3 regions of the Ligilactobacillus sp. LYQ60 genome follow, and region 1 is predicted to be linked to each of the others. Evidence: predicted binding sites of a transcription regulator. Region 1 holds the regulator's gene; each other region holds the start of a gene.
The links. The regulator LexA, encoded in region 1, represses DNA repair genes until DNA is damaged. The targets are predictions, from matches to a motif close to CNAACANNTGTTNG.

Region 1 (5,353 bases):
ACAAGGACTCATCCGAGCACCCCCGTTTTCATCCACCGGAGTGTAAACTAGCGTTGCCGAACAACGCCTTTCCTAGTTTACCGGATTTGTTCCCAAAATTCAACACCTTTCGGAAACAATTACGCCATGTTGGCGTAAAAAACGCACTTTTGCGTGGCGGGATTGATGTTTGAACGCATACTCCGCTTTTAAGGCTGCTGATTTAGTTGAATATTCCTCAGAATAAATCATCTTTACCGGCCGCCGGGTACGGGTGTACTTGGCCCCCCGTCCGCTGTTATGCATAGCAAGCCGATGTTTTTTGTCCGTCGTAAACCCACCGTACAGCGTCTGGTCGGCGCACAGCAGGACGTAAAAGTAATATTTTTGTTCACTGGTGGGCGTCACCGTACAACATCTCCCTCACTGCTGGCGTATACTGCCCGTCCTTCCCGTAAGTTAGCACTGGTGGTTCAAACCGCATGCCTCCCGGGCGGCCATCCTTAATCCCTTCGACCAGCACAATGTTGGCGTCCCGGCCCGCCTTCGGGTAAACCAATCGTACCCGTTTAGGCGCAAGCCGGTATTCTCTCATCAGCATAATCAATTCACCTAGCCTGTCCGGTCGATGCACCAAATAAGCATGCCCATTTGTTTTTAAAAGCCCACTAGTTATTCGAATAACCTGCTCAAGGGTTACCGTTAACTCGTGACGAGCAACGGCAAGGTACCGGTTGGGGTTTTTCTTACTTACCGGGGTTACCGGAAAGTACGGGGGATTACACGTAACCGTATCTACCGAATCCTTAGGAATCCGCGTAAACGCATCATTCAGGTCTAACGTTAATACCTGCATCCGGTTTTCTAAATTATTTAGCAAAACACTGCGCCGGGCCATATCAGCTAACCGAGGCTGAAGCTCAACAGCAGTAATGGTGGCCCGGGTTTTTGCTGATAAAAACAGTCCCACTGCGCCGTTCCCCGCGCAGAGGTCAACAACTTGTCCGGTTCTTTTCAGTATAGGGCGGGCAAAGTCCGCTAGAAGCACCGCGTCAAGGGAAAACGAAAAAACACTTGGGCTTTGAATAATTCGAATGTCGTGGGCATATAACTGATCAATCCGCTCATCTGACTGTAACCTTACCTGCACTACTTCCCCTCCGTTTCACCAGTTCCTTCTTGCACCCGGTACAAAAATCCGGCATACTAGTCATGATTTAATTTTACCATTACATGCGAAAGGAATGACCACCGTGTTTTTCTCGTTTATCCGTTTTATCGGAACCACGTTTCTCCGAATCATTAACGGAGCACCCCGCGTTTTAAATAAAGAACGCCTTCCTGAGGGAAACTACATTCTTGTTGCTCCGCACCGCGCCTGGTTTGACATGGTCTACCTCTCATGGGCAGCAACCCCTAAACAATTTTGCTACATGGCCAAGAAGGAGCTCTTCAAAAACCCACTCTTGCGTTGGTTGATTACCCACCTCAACGCCTTTCCGGTTGACCGGAGTAAACCAGGCATAAAGGCAATTAAAACCCCCGTTAAGTGGCTGAAGGAACGGGATATCTCCCTCATTATGTTTCCGTCCGGAACCCGCCACTCCCAAAAGTTAAAGGGCGGCGTACTTCTCATCGCCAAAATGGCCAACGTCCCAATTGTCCCCGCCGTTTACCAAGGCCCCCTCACATTCCGGGACATATTAAAACGCCACAAATCAACCATTGCGTTTGGTAACCCGATCACCGTTGGACAAGGACGCCTTAGTAAAGACAAACAAGCTCTGATCCTTGAACAAATGAATACTGCTTTCCAGCAGCTTGATAACCAAATCGATCCAAATTATGTTTACCAGGATCCCACTAAAACTAAAAAACAATGATCAAATGTGAATAAAAGTAAAGGGGTTGGGGCGTTAAGCCCTAACCTCTTTACTTCTGATGGATAACCTAGTGCCAAAATAAACGGGCTGAATTGACTCGCTGCTTTACGATTTTCCCTATACCCGTTTTCTTCGCCCCTACATCCCGATAATTAGTTTTGCTTCTTGTAGCTGGCCTTCATTGCTGTCATCATTTGGTGCAATTTCTTTTCTGACGGGCGTTGTCCCATCTGAACCATCATCGTCCGTAACATTTGCTCGTTAAACGGCGGGTTATTTTTGAAGTAATTTTCCATGTATTTCCGGGTAAAAAAGAAGCCCCCTACAAATCCGCCAACTACGCCAATTACTACAATTAGAATCCATATCCCTGTTGACATCCTAAAATTCCCCTTTCTAAACTTTCACCTAACAATTCTACATAATAATAAGAAGCGGAGCAACACCCGCTTCACTTAATCGTCCCGGAGCCCGCGGTCCCGCTGAATCTGCTTAACCTTTTCGGGCGTGACCTCTTTTCCGTTTTTATCATATACCTGTAACATTTCAACCTGACTCCGAAAGTTTGCGCGAAACCGTGCTAGGTAATCTTCCCGCAGTCGTTTTTGTTCAGCCTGCTCCTCTACGGTAAGCCCCGTCGCCTTTTTCTTCCGGGCTAATTCATTAATCCGATCAATTAAGTCCTGCGGAATCTTCCCCTGTCGTTCATCTGCCACTGTCCACTCCTCCTTTGTTTACACATTTATCACCATTTATTTTACCGAAAACCGCGGAGTGGTACAAGCATGGTGCGAACATCCGTTTGCACCACAGCGTTCTTCTATGGTATCCTAGCGATAGAGAGTACTTATTATAGGAGTTATAAAATGTCTCAACCAACCGAAAAGCGGCAGATTGCCGTCTTACGCTATATCTATGATCACGTTAATAAACAGGGGTACCCGCCAACCGTACGAGAAATTTGTCAGGCTGTTAGCCTCTCGTCAACTTCAACCGTTCACGGCCACCTTGCTCGTCTTGAAAAGAAGGGTTATCTCCAGCGGGATCCTACTAAACCCCGGGCCATTGAAGTTACCGTTGCTGGAAAAGAAGTATTAGGAATTCGCCCCCACGCTAAACAAATTCCAGTAATTGGAACCGTTACGGCGGGGCAACCAATCTTAGCAATCGAAGATACGGATGAGTTTTTCCCGCTTCCTCCGGAATTTAGTTCCGCCGAAGACCTGTTTATGCTAACAATTCGTGGTGAGAGTATGATAAAAGCGGGGATTCTTGACGGAGATAAGGTAATTGTACGCAAGCAACGTTTTGCTGATAACGGCGATATTATTATTGCCATGACAGCCGAAAACGAAGCAACGTGCAAACGATTCTTTAAAGAAAAGGATCATATCCGGCTACAGCCTGAGAATGATACCATGGCACCGATTATTCTTCCTGACATTACCATTCTCGGAAAAGTTATTGGCCTTTATCGTAATACAATTTAATTATTGGAGGACTTCATATGAAAATTACAGTTCCACTCGTTGACGGGCATCTTGCTGACCAGTTTGGAAGCCGAGCACCCCAAACAGACCAAGTTGCTAATCATCCGGTACGGTCGTTTCCGGTAACATTTACCGGTTTCCCAAAAACAACCAAAACGCTGGCCCTTACCCTTGTTGACTATGATTCTATTCCCGTATGTGGGTTTGCTTGGATCCACTGGACCCTTGCCAATCTTCCCGCAACAACTCCTGTATTGCCCGAAGATGCAAGCCGACAACTCGCTGCCCAGTTCATTCAGGGAAAGAATAGTAATGCCAGTAGGTTTGTGACTGCCCCAGCAGAAATTTGCCAAGGATATACGGGACCGCGACCACCGCACGGCGTTCATGACTACCTTCTTACAGGATATGCGCTGAACACATTCCTCTCCCTCCCACAAGGATACTGGATGAATGAATTACTGCACGCCATGGAGGGCCACGTCCTTGACACCGCCCGGATACCTCTTCCATATTCTGCTGATTAACCCCAAACGAAAGAAGCGAGCATAATAAAAAGAGCAACGGGAGGGACAGTAAGTCCCTCCCGTTGCTCTTTTTACATAACTATTTTCTTACTCTTTTTGCATTGCTGACAGCATTTCCTGCGCATGTTTCTGGGTTAATGGTGTCACCGTGCTCCCAGCTAACATCCGGGCAATCTCATCAACCCGCTGCGCATCGTTTAACACTGTTAGGTGCGTGGTTGTACGCCCTGCCCGCACCATTTTTTCAATGTAATAGTGATGCTGCGCAATTGATGCCACCTGAGGCAAATGAGTAATACAAAGTACCTGCGAATTAGTGGCAATCTGGTAAATTTTTTCAGCAATCGCCTGCGCTACCCGGCCGCTTACTCCGGTATCCACCTCATCAAAAATGATACTGGTAACGTTTTTCCGGTGTGCAAAAATTGTCTTTAACGCCAGCATTATCCGGGACAACTCTCCACCCGAAGCAATTTTCGCCAGCGGACCAATTTCTTCCCCTGGATTAGTCTGAACGTAAAATTCAACCCCATCCTGACCGTTAAATGTTAGCTTTTCTTTACTAAAACGGACTTTAAAAATAACCTTGTTCATGTACAACGCCGCCAATTCAACATGAATCGCCTGTTCAAGTCGCCGGGCCGCTTTTTTCCGGGCAGTAGTCAGTTGGTCTGCAAGGGTTTGCGCCTTTTTCTTAATGGATTGCACGCCCCGCTCAAGGGACTGAAGGTCAGCATCCTCTCCTTGCATCGTCGTAAGCTCCCGCTTAATTTTCTCGTAATGTTCTAACACAGCCGCAATTGAGTCACCATATTTCCGCTTTAATTGGTGGATTACTTCCAAACGCTGTTCAATTTCATCAAGGCGGCCTTCGTCCCATGCCGAATTATCACGTTCATCCGCAATATCCCGCTCGACGTCCTGCAGGCTATAAAACGCCGCACCGACTGTTTCGCTAATCTGCGTTAACCGGTCGCTATACTGGGCCACCTGCTCTAGCTCATCCATTGCCGTCCCCAAATGGCCGAGGACGTCTGCCTGACCGTTAAGTAACTGATAACTATGCTCAAGCGCATCATGAATTGCCTGGTAGTTAACAAGGCGCTCCTTTTCAGCAGTCAATTTCTCCTCTTCGCCTGGTTTTAAGTGGGCTGCTTCAATTTCCTTTACTTGAAAATCAAGCATATCGAGTCGTTGGGCCCACGCTTGTTCATCCTTTTTTCGCTGGTTAAGGGCCTGCTGTTGTTGCTCATAATCCTTATAGACAGCCTGGTAACGCTCCCGGAGTGTGTGCGTTTCCTGCGCATACTCGTCAAGCAATCCTAAGTGTGTCTCGGGTCGCATCAGCTCTTGGTGTTCATTTTGGCCGTGAATATCAATCAAACGTTCCCCGACCGCTCGTAACGTTGCCAAATTTACCAGGGTCCCGTTCACACGACATACGTTCCGGCCCGCCCGGGTAAGGTTTCTTTCA
Region 2 (5,353 bases), on a different contig from region 1:
TTATTGCGTGGTTTGTTCTCAGTGATTATCCGAACTTTGATTTTGGTGATATGGTTATTTCTTTTGCAATGACCTTTTTTACCATTGGGTATGTGTGTTTGGTTATTGAAGGACTATACGTTCATTTGAAGTACGTAACTTGGCCGAGTATAAAAAAGTCAATAAAGAATAATAAAAGATAACAGAGATTAAAGGAAGAGTTGTTTTCATGTTACCGATTGGTTTAATTGTAAAAACAAAGTTTTCAAAGAATGATTCAAAACTAATAATTGTATCAATCATGCCAGAAAGTACTATATCTGGTGAGAAAGGTTATTACGATTACGGTGCATTTTTGTATCCCATAGGACAAATGGGGGATAAGATGGCGTTTTTCAATGACGCTGACGTTACTGAAGTAATCTATAAGGGCTATGAAGACGACCAATGGCGTAAATTTGATGAGTATGTGGTCGGTCAAATTAATAAGAGAGAGATTAAGATTCCCCATTTAACTGCAAAGGAACGTGAGGAATAGTGTTTTACCAGTCGGATATGGAAGATAGTGGCAAATATGCTCTAAAAAGGACAGGAATAACGTTATTATTTGCTGAGGAAGTCCACAAAAGTGAAGGATTACGAAAATCTCTTGAACTAACTGCATTAAAGACTGTGGTGGATGGTGCAATTGATTTTGGAGTTGATTCTTTTTTCTCAGCATTCGATGAATTTCTTGGCCCGGTTGAAACGATTGCTAGAATATATATTTCAAGTAAACTAGATGACAAAATTAATAAGGTAATAGATAGATACGTGGGGTGAAAGGTTTTGAAGAGGGGAAACTACGATAGGCCGCGAATTTTACGCTATGGTTTTCTGAAAGCACATGAGGAACATCATGATGGTAAAGGACATAAAACATTAATTTGCTATGACAAACAAGAACATTGCTTTGTACGGCTAAAACACGATTTCATTTCAAATCGTGGAGTTACTTTTGTAATGGGAGTAATGTGTACTCTTCCGTTTTTTAATTCGTTTACTAACTGGTTAAGTGGATTTCATCTAACGTTTCATTGGTGGATGTGGTTGATTGCAATTATTATTGGTTTACTAGGTTACGAGGCTAATCGACGGAACGATGCAACTCAGTTCGAGAAAGTTGAACCAAACGAGGAAGTTATTAATTCTCATGTTAAATATTGTTTACTGTTTGTTTTAGGATATATTCCGTTGGATTTAGTACTACTATCTACAATTCATTGGGGCCAATATCCATATTTGCAATTAGATGATGTTATGATGATTTTTATGATTGTATATGTGAATACTATGCTGTTATACCTTATACTAGAGGGTCTTTATGTACGTATTCGTTATGTAAGGTAAATATATAAAAAGGGATGTTTTCATGTTACCGATTGGCTCGGTTGTGAAAACAAAATTTTCAAAAAACAATTCAAAATTAATAATTGTATCAATCATGCCAGAAGGTACTATATCTGGGGAAAAGGGTCATTACGATTACGGCGCATTCTTGTATCCCATAAGATAGATGGGGGATGAGATGCCGTTTTTCAATAAGGATGATTTTACTAAAATGGTCACACAAAAATATCAGTTGGAAATCCAGTTAATCACGTAGAGCAATTAATCGGGGAATGCGTGGCATTGGATATGGACGAAAGTGCTGGGATAGGATATTAAAATAGGATTGCATCATTTTTTACCGAGGAATCTAAATTTCACATTTTATGTTCAATTTGACCTCGCATAAATTATTTGAATTGATAGACTGGTTTTGTTCGGTAACCCAAGGAGGAGCCAATGAAACCAGTCCATTTTGAATACGTATTGTCTTCGTCGCGGGAACGGGTTATCCATGCAGCCTTGCACCGGCTTCACCTTACTCCGGGGAGTCCGCTTTATGAAGATCTTTTCGTGGAGGGGCAGTTGCTTTTCGCGGCGGCCTACGCCGACTATTGCGCCCGGTTTACCGCTCAAGACGAACACCAGATTATTATGTATGCCAGCCAGCGCATCCGGTGGGGATTAATCGATTATCTCCGGCGGGAACGGCGTCACCAAAAAACCGTCAATTACGGTCTAATCCCCGCCGCAGTAGGGGGGGGGGCAGCGCGCACCTGGTAACTCATTTTCTACCGGCTGAAACAATTGAAGCTCAGCAGCTTCTTAACCAGGTTTTACAGGAGGCTTCTACCGGAGAGCGCATCTTTTTAATCGGACGTTTGACCCGTAATTTATCGGTTAGGGAGATTGCCTGCGAGGCCGGGGTGGCCCCCGGTACGGTTTACCGGTGGCGTCGACAGTTATGGGCACGGATGATGCGGCTGCGGAATGAGACGTAAAGGGTTTGGGGGCCAGGAGCCGGGCACACTGGGCGTAATTAAGAAACAGAATATAATTTTTTCAAAATAAAATGGGGATGGTTGTAACCATCCCCATTTGTTCGGTAACCAGTGTGCTTAGTGTGTCACTGGTGCTGCTTTCTCTTCCTTGAAGAGTGATGCAGCCGTCGTATCGACGTACTCTGCGGCCACTGGGTGTGCCAGCAGTTCACTGCCATCCGCAGCAACAAAAAGTTTAAGTCCGCTCAATTGGTCCATGATCTGGTGAACGGTATCCTTATCATGAGCGGTGGTGACGTTGGTGAGCCGAACGCGACGTGTTTTTCCCTGGCTATCCCGGAACGTGAGGTTCAGTACTTTCATTTAGATTCCCCCTTTCAGTGGTGCGATGGTGACTATTGAACCGCAATCGTGCGGTTCCCTGTCAACATGATTGTCTTAACCGGTTCATCGGTTAGCTGACTAATCAGTTTAGCAAACTGCTGAATGGTCTGATCGGTTGCCGTGGGGTTGACGTTGTTAAACGCCCGCTGGCGTAACCGGGCACTGTCCTTGACGGTGCATCCCAGCCGGATACTGAGCTTATTCCAATGATCGTTATTCATGGCGCTTCCTCCTGGTGATTATTTTGTAAGCTTACACTCTTAATAACGAAGCAGCCGGTAATTTTTGACGGGGAAGAAAATATTTCGTTAAAAAAAGAAGGGGAGGTGGTAATCCGGGGCGCGGTTCGCGTAGTCGGTGTGATGCGAAAGTATGTTCGGCGTGGTAGAATAGAATTACTTTAAGTTAGTACGAATGGAGGGAAGTGCGCATGATTGAACGGCAGGCGGACCGCCAGTTTGAGTTGGTGTCCAAGTACCGCCCGACGGGGGACCAACCCCAGGCTATTCAGCAGTTGACAGCGGGAATTCAAGCCGGAACGAAGGAACAGATTCTTCTGGGGGCGACCGGGACGGGGAAGACCTTCACGATTTCTAATGTGATTGCGCAGGCTAATAAGCCAACGCTGGTGTTAGCCCATAATAAGACGCTGGCCGGACAGTTGTATAGCGAGTTTAAGCAGTTCTTTCCGCACAATGCGGTTGAATACTTCGTTAGTTATTATGATTTTTACCAACCGGAAGCGTACGTTCCGTCCAGTGACACGTACATTGAGAAGGATTCCAGCATTAACGATGAGATTGATAAGCTCCGGCATTCTGCGACGAGTTCGTTGTTGGAGCGCAACGACGTAATTGTGGTGGCATCGGTCTCCTCCATCTTCGGGTTGGGGGATCCGGTGGAATACCAGAAACACGTGATTTCCCTGCGGGTTGGGCAGCAACTTGAGCGGGATGATTTGTTACGTGCGTTGGTTGATATTCAGTACGACCGTAACGACATTGACTTTCAACGGGGGCGGTTCCGGGTACACGGTGATGTCGTCGAGGTATTCCCGGCGTCCCATGATGAGCGGGCGTTGCGGATTGAATTTTTCGGGGACGAAATTGACCGGATGCGTGAAATTGATCCGCTGACCGGTGAGGTGTTTGGTGACCGCGATCACGTGGCCATCTTCCCGGCATCCCATTTCATGATTGATGGGGTGCACCTGGATGCGGGTATCAAAGCTATCCAGCAGGAACTCGAAGAGCGGGAGACTTACTTTGAAAAGGAGGGGAAACTGCTGGAAGCCCAACGACTCAAGCAGCGGACCACCTATGATATTGAGATGTTGCGCGAGATGGGGTACTGTCCGGGGATTGAGAACTACTCAGCACCATTGGAAGGCCGAAAACACGGTCAACCACCGCACACGTTGCTGGACTTTTTCCCGGATGATTTTCTGATTGTGGTCGACGAGTCCCACGTGACGATGCCGCAGGTGCGCGGGATGTACAACGGCGACCTTGCGCGCAAGCAGGTGTTGGTGGATTATGGGTTCCGCTTACCTAGTGCGGTAGATAACCGGCCACTGAAGCTTAACGAGTTTGAACAGCACGTCCACCAGATTATCTATATGTCTGCAACACCCGGGCCGTACGAGCTAGACCGAACCACCCACGTGGCCGAACAGATTATTCGGCCAACGGGGTTACTGGACCCCAAGGTTGAGGTGCGGCCGGTGATGGGCCAGATGGATAACCTCGTGGGGGAAATTAATAAGCGCGTTGACCTGAACGAGCGCGTGTTTGTCACGACCCTTACTAAGAAGATGGCCGAGGATTTGACGGATTACCTTAAAGACCTAGGAATTAAGGTGAAGTACCTCCATTCGGATATTAAAACGCTGGAGCGGACGAAGATTATCCGCGACCTGCGACTCGGCAAGTTTGATGTCTTGGTTGGAATTAACCTCCTGCGGGAGGGGATTGACGTGCCGGAGGTTTCCCTGGTGGCTATCCTGGACGCTGACAAGGAAGGCTTTTTGCGTAACGAACGCTCGTTGATTCAGACGATTGGGCGGGCGGCCCGAAACGAGCACGGTCACGTCATCATGTACGCGGACGAGGTAACGGCGTCGATGCGGGCGGCCATTGATGAAACGAAGCGGCGGCGGACCCTCCAGCAGCAATATAACCAGGAACATCACATTACACCGCACACGATTAAGAAGAAGATTAGCGCGGCTATTTCAGTGACGAACGGGACACCGGAAAATACGGATGAACCCGAAAATGAGGTTGAGTTTAGCAAGATGAGCCGGGCCGAGCAGCACGAGTTGATTAACAACTTAAAGCAGCAGATGCAGCGGGCGGCCAAGGAACTAAACTACGAGGAAGCCGCGACGCTCCGGGATACGATTATGGAATTGAAATTACAGATTGGTGAGTAAACGGAAGGTGAAAGTGTGGGACAGAATAAGATTGTGATTCACGGAGCGCGGGAACATAACTTGAAAAACATTGACGTTACGATTCCTAAGAACAAGTTAGTGGTGGTAACGGGATTATCCGGCTCCGGAAAGAGTTCACTGGCATTTGACACGTTGTATGCGGAGGGGCGCCGTCGGTACGTGGAAA
Region 3 (5,353 bases), on a different contig from region 1:
AGTGGTTGTTTGTTAAGAAATTGATAAGGAGTAGTTTCACCAATGTATACCATTAAGAACGATAAAAAACCGCTATACCGCCGGTGGTGGTTTTGGCTAATACTTGTGGTGATTCTTATGGGGGGCAGCTTCATGGGAACGGTGGTGCATGATGTGCACCGGATGGCTCAAACCGAACGGCGTACGCCTAAGAAACACCATAAAACTGATCAGGCGGATAAGAAGGCTGAACAAGCTCAGGAAAAGGTGCCCCGGGCGATTGCCGCTCCCAACAAGCAGCAGCGGGAGCAGCTTGTTAGTCAGGCAAAGAGTGGGGCGGATTTGCAAGCAGTCACGGCGGGCCAGCCTCAGGTAATTCATTTTGACCAGGACGACCAAACTATTAAGACAACGGTAGATAATAATGGCCAGATTAAACCTGGGCGGTACGCCGTCAAGTTGACGCGGGCCAATAAAAATTTTGATGATGATTTTCATGAATTATCGTTTGAAGCACATAATAACATCTATTATGTGAATGGCGCCCAAACTGATAACATTATTCAGGGGGTAGCAAACCTACCTGCTGGCCGGGAAGTGAAGTTGAAGGGGGGTAAGGGTGATACCATCACCTTAATCCCTCTTAAAAACCAGGAGCGGGCCGACCAATTTATCTATAATGGTGATTCGGTCCGGTCAACCGCTGATGTGCAACCGGGAATTTATCAGGTAACCTACTGTGATACAACGAGGGCTGATGATCAATCTATTGTGTCATTTGATGGTAATAATTGTTATGACTACTTCACACTATATGCTCATCCAAACATGAAGAAGCATCACTACACAAGTGTGGTGGTAGCCATCCAGAAAGACCAGAAGATTGAAGTGGCTAGTGGTGCGGTTCACCTCCAGCGGGTTCAGCTGCCCCCCAAGCCCCATAACCTGATTCTTGGTTCAGCCGTATACGCGGTGGGGCAAGACTTACCAGCCGGGCGGTACAAAGTCCGGGTTTTGAGTGGCTCGGGTAACATTGGAAAGGCGGATGGGCTTACAACGTTTGCTCGCCTTAAAAAACACGAAACAACAACGGTAACCTTAAAGAAGGGGACAAAGATTGAGATTAACCCGGACGTAGTTTCGTTGACCTATATTGGAAACTAGGAGGTGAAGGGAATGAACGAATTGGGACTAACCCCAACGACGTTGCTTTGGATTTGGGCCGGCCTGGCGGCGCTCTTTCTTATCATCGAGTTGTTTACGACCCAGTTAGTGGCAATTTGGTTTGCCGTTAGTTCAGTCGTTAGCCTGGGGTTGCAGGTGTGCCACGTTAGCTTAACGGTTCAGCTAGTTCAGTTTTTAGTAACCGGGATTATTCTGGGAGTAATTTTTCACCCGCTTGCCAAGCACTTGCTACAACGGCATGGCTATCACCCGCTCAATATTGCGGAAACCGTGATTGGAAAGCACGGGCGGGTAACGGTTGCGGTTAAGGATGGTACTGGTCGGGTAACGGTTGCAGGGGATGATTGGAAAGCAACAGCTGATCATGATTTACCCGTTGGTTGCCAGGTAGTGGTCACTGCGCTGAATGGCGTTACGGTGACAGTGGAAAAAATTAAGCAGGAGGATGACAAATGATTTTTTTAATTTTATTGCTGATTTTAGTTGCGGTAGTTGTGTACGTACTCGGTCATATTCGGGTTGTTAGTCAGAGTCAAAGCTGGGTTGTGGAGCGATTGGGAAGTTACTACGCTACCTGGACAAACGGTGTTCACTTTCTGGTTCCGTTTGTCGACAATGTGGTAGCTAAGAACTCCCTTAAGGAACAGGTAATGGATTTTCCACCACAGCCGGTGATTACGAAGGATAACGTTACGATTAAGATTAATACCGTGGTTTATTCTCAGGTGACGGATTCTAAACTGACGACTTACGGAATTGAAAACCCGGTCGCCGCGCTTGAAAACTTAACGGCAACGACGCTTCGGAACATTATTGGGGATTTGGATCTTGACGAGACATTAACGAGCCGGGACATCATTAATACCAAAATGCGGACCATTTTGGATGGCGCCACCGATAAGTGGGGAATCAAGGTTAACCGGGTGGAAGTAAAGGATATTACGCCGCCGGCTGAAATTCAGAATGCCATGGAAAAGCAAATGAAAGCTGAACGGGAACGCCGGGCTCAGGTGCTGGCTGCTGAAGGAAACAAGAAAGCCGCAATTCTGCAGGCGGAAGGGCAAAAAGAATCTCAAATTTTGCAGGCTCAGGCCGATAAGGAATCAGCGATTCAGGTCGCTGAGGGGCAAAAGCAGTCCCGAATTTTGGAAGCTGAAGGGCAGGCTGAGGCAATTCGGCAGGTTCAACAGGCCACAGCTGACGGACTGAGTGCAATTAGTCAGGCGGACGTAACGGATCAGACGTTAACCGTTAAGGGCTTAGAGGCCGTTAAGCAGTTGGCGGATGGACAAGCAACAAAGTTGGTAATTCCGAGTGAGTTGCAGAACATTGCGAGCCTTGGCTCCGTGTTTAAGGCCAGCGTAACGGATGCTCCCGCTAAAAAACAGGCCACGACTGACCAGCAGAACTAACGCGCCGAGGATACTCAATGGAACGGAAACAGTTTAGTTATGGTGTCCGGAAGGCTCCTAAGCAGTCGGGGGAAAACGTCCCGTCCAAGAAGGGGATAGCACGGTTATGGACGCTTGCCATTATACTAACCTTTGTTGAGATGGCGCTGAATTTTACTGCGGAAATATTTTTGAGGCATTCTTCGCTCTATGCGCAGGTCGTCGTTTCACGAATTATGTGGTGTGGTTACGTATTAATTGCTTGGCTACTAGCGTGGTGGACGTTACGCAATGTTCTGTCATTACGTCAAAGTGGGTTTGCCGCTCTGGGGGTGATGATGGTGACCGTTATCCTAGGATGGATTGCGCAGATTGTGATTGTTGAAACGATGGACCGGTGGTTGATGGCGGCTGCATTACACGGTGCAGATAAGGCGATGGCGGGGATTAGTCTTCTGTGCGATTTTGCGATGGCTAATGTATTCATTATTACCGCAGTTATAACCACCATTGTTTTCTTTGTGGTTAGGCATGTTCAGCAGCGATGATGATTTTTACGAAAAATAAGCATTTCACCGTGAGGGATTTGAATATGCGAGGGGTTGGATCATAGATTCCGGCCTCTTTTTTAGCGTAAAATTAAAAGAAGTTGCACGAACACGTGTGCGGCGTTTTAATAAAAGGAAGAACGATTGTGGGGATGATTTTGTGGTTGGACAACGAAAAATTATTCACGTCGATATGGACGCCTTCTACGCATCAATTGAAATGCGGGATCACCCAGAATTACAAAACGTGCCGCTTGTGGTAAGCCGGAATCCTCGACATTCCGGGGGACATGGGGTAGTGGCAACTGCCAATTACATTGCGCGGCAATACGGGATTCACTCGGCCATGAGTGCACAAGAGGCCCTTCGGCGGTGCCCACAAGCTCACTTTCGGCGGCCAGACTTTCCCAAGTATCACCGGGTTTCCGACCAGATTCATGCGCTTTTTCACGAGTATACCGATATGATTGAACCGGTTGCTTTGGATGAGGCATACTTGGACGTTACGCGAAATAAACAGGGAATCCGGTCAGCAATTGTGGTTGCCCGCCAGATTCAACGGGCCATCTTTGAGCAAACCCACCTGACTTGTTCGGTAGGGGTGGCGCCAAATAAATTTTTAGCAAAGCTTGGATCGGAATACCGTAAACCAGTTGGTGTGGCGGTTGTCCGGCAGGAGGATGTGCGGGCCTTTCTTGATCCGCTTCCCATTGAGACCATTCGGGGCGTGGGGAAGAAGACCGTTGTAAAAATGCATGCTATGGGAATTGAAACGGGGGCGGACTTATATGCGGTGAGCGATACGGAGTTAATCCGGCGCTTTGGTAAGGCGGGTCACCTGTTTTATGAACGGATTCGGGGGATTGATCCCCGACCAGTTGAATGGCAACGGGAGCGCAAATCAATTGGAAGTGAACGAACGTTTGACCAGCCATTGATGAGTGGTGTTGAAGTTGAGCGCGTAATGCATGCGACGGCCGAACGGCTTGTTAGTGAACTTCACCGGAAACAAAAACACGGGAAGACGCTTGTCATTAAGGTGCGGAATGCGGCGTTTGAAACGGTTACGCGGCGGATTACCCTGGATGATTACTTTGAAAATGATGTTCAAGAAATTCAACGGTATGGGCAGCAATTATTTGACGTGGTTCAACCGGATGCTATTAACGTTCGGCTGTTGGGTTTGACGATGACTAACCTGGATGACGTTGCCTTTGAGAACATCCGCCTCCCGCTTTAGGCGGGGAATTTGCTATACTGGGTAACAGGAAGGTTTTGAAGAAGGGACCGATAAGGATGACAGTACAAGATGAAATTATTAATAAGATTGAAGCTGCACCAACGATTATTATTCACCGCCACCAGCGGCCGGATCCGGATGCCGTGGGAGCTCAAGCAGGGTTGGCAACCATTTTGCGGGCAAGTTTTCCGGGTAAGCAGGTCTATCAGGTTGGGCAAGACGTGCACAGCCTTGATTGGATTGCCAAGGAACAGACCATTGACGATGCGGTTTATCAGCACGCTTTGGTGATTGTTTTGGATACGGCAAATGCGCCGCGGGTTGACGATGCCCGGTATACTACGGGAGCTGATCTCATTAAAATTGATCATCATCCAGCAGAAGATCAGTATGCGCCGTTAAACTGGGTTGTCCCAGAAGCATCAAGTACGTCTGAACTGATAGTGGACCTTGTTTCAGCGAGCCACGGGAAGCTTCACTTAACGCCCGAAGCAGCCCGGATGCTGTATGCCGGGATTGTTGGGGATACTGGCCGGTTTATGTACGATAATACGACACCGCATACGTTGGAGGTTGTTGCTAAACTTTTCCGGCAGGGAATTGATGCTCCGGCGGTTAACCGGAAGTTAAGCGATATTTCCCTTCCGGAGGCGCGGTTGGCTGCATTTGTATATCAAAATATGGAGATTACAGCGCATCACGCTGCTTTTGTTGTGATTAAACTGGAAGATATTGCCCGGTTAGGAATTAAGGATGCTGGGACGTCCAGTGTTGTTTCCCTTCCCGGGATGATTGCGGATGTTTTGTGTTGGACCGTAATTGTTGAGCAACGGGACGGAACATACCGGCTCCGAATTCGGTCAAAGGCGCCGGTGATTAATGAATTGGCAAAGAAGCACGATGGTGGCGGTCATCCCCTTGCTAGTGGAGCGGTTTTACATGATGAAGAGCAGATCCCGGACTACGTGGCTGAGTTAGATGCTCTCGCAGCGAAGTATGAGGAGGAACAC

Region 2: the regulator LexA is predicted to act here: its motif matches at 3,098-3,111, upstream of uvrB (excinuclease ABC subunit UvrB).
Region 3: the regulator LexA is predicted to act here: its motif matches at 3,210-3,223, upstream of dinB (DNA polymerase IV).

What each region holds. Positions count from the first base shown of each region.
Region 1 is NZ_JBJFZV010000003.1:141,423-146,775, forward strand. It holds gene ACI3EZ_RS04390 (GIY-YIG nuclease family protein) at 100-387, opposite strand; gene ACI3EZ_RS04395 (tRNA1(Val) (adenine(37)-N6)-methyltransferase) at 371-1,129, opposite strand; gene ACI3EZ_RS04400 (lysophospholipid acyltransferase family protein) at 1,233-1,862, shown strand; gene ACI3EZ_RS04405 (YneF family protein) at 2,015-2,242, opposite strand; gene ACI3EZ_RS04410 (DUF896 domain-containing protein) at 2,318-2,578, opposite strand; gene lexA (transcriptional repressor LexA) at 2,729-3,352, shown strand; gene ACI3EZ_RS04420 (YbhB/YbcL family Raf kinase inhibitor-like protein) at 3,370-3,879, shown strand; gene recN (DNA repair protein RecN) at 3,967-5,353, opposite strand, start outside.
Region 2 is NZ_JBJFZV010000008.1:47,533-52,885, reverse strand. It holds gene ACI3EZ_RS06930 (hypothetical protein) at 1-182, shown strand, start outside; gene ACI3EZ_RS06925 (DUF4176 domain-containing protein) at 209-517, shown strand; gene ACI3EZ_RS06920 (hypothetical protein) at 517-801, shown strand; gene ACI3EZ_RS06915 (DUF4176 domain-containing protein) at 1,391-1,534, shown strand; gene ACI3EZ_RS06910 (hypothetical protein) at 1,807-2,130, shown strand; gene ACI3EZ_RS06905 (DUF2922 domain-containing protein) at 2,466-2,711, opposite strand; gene ACI3EZ_RS06900 (DUF1659 domain-containing protein) at 2,744-2,953, opposite strand; gene uvrB (excinuclease ABC subunit UvrB) at 3,163-5,166, shown strand; gene uvrA (excinuclease ABC subunit UvrA) at 5,182-5,353, shown strand, end outside.
Region 3 is NZ_JBJFZV010000001.1:482,425-487,777, reverse strand. It holds gene ACI3EZ_RS02370 (hypothetical protein) at 43-1,143, shown strand; gene ACI3EZ_RS02365 (NfeD family protein) at 1,156-1,620, shown strand; gene ACI3EZ_RS02360 (SPFH domain-containing protein) at 1,617-2,576, shown strand; gene ACI3EZ_RS02355 (hypothetical protein) at 2,594-3,103, shown strand; gene dinB (DNA polymerase IV) at 3,264-4,343, shown strand; gene ACI3EZ_RS02345 (bifunctional oligoribonuclease/PAP phosphatase NrnA) at 4,400-5,353, shown strand, end outside.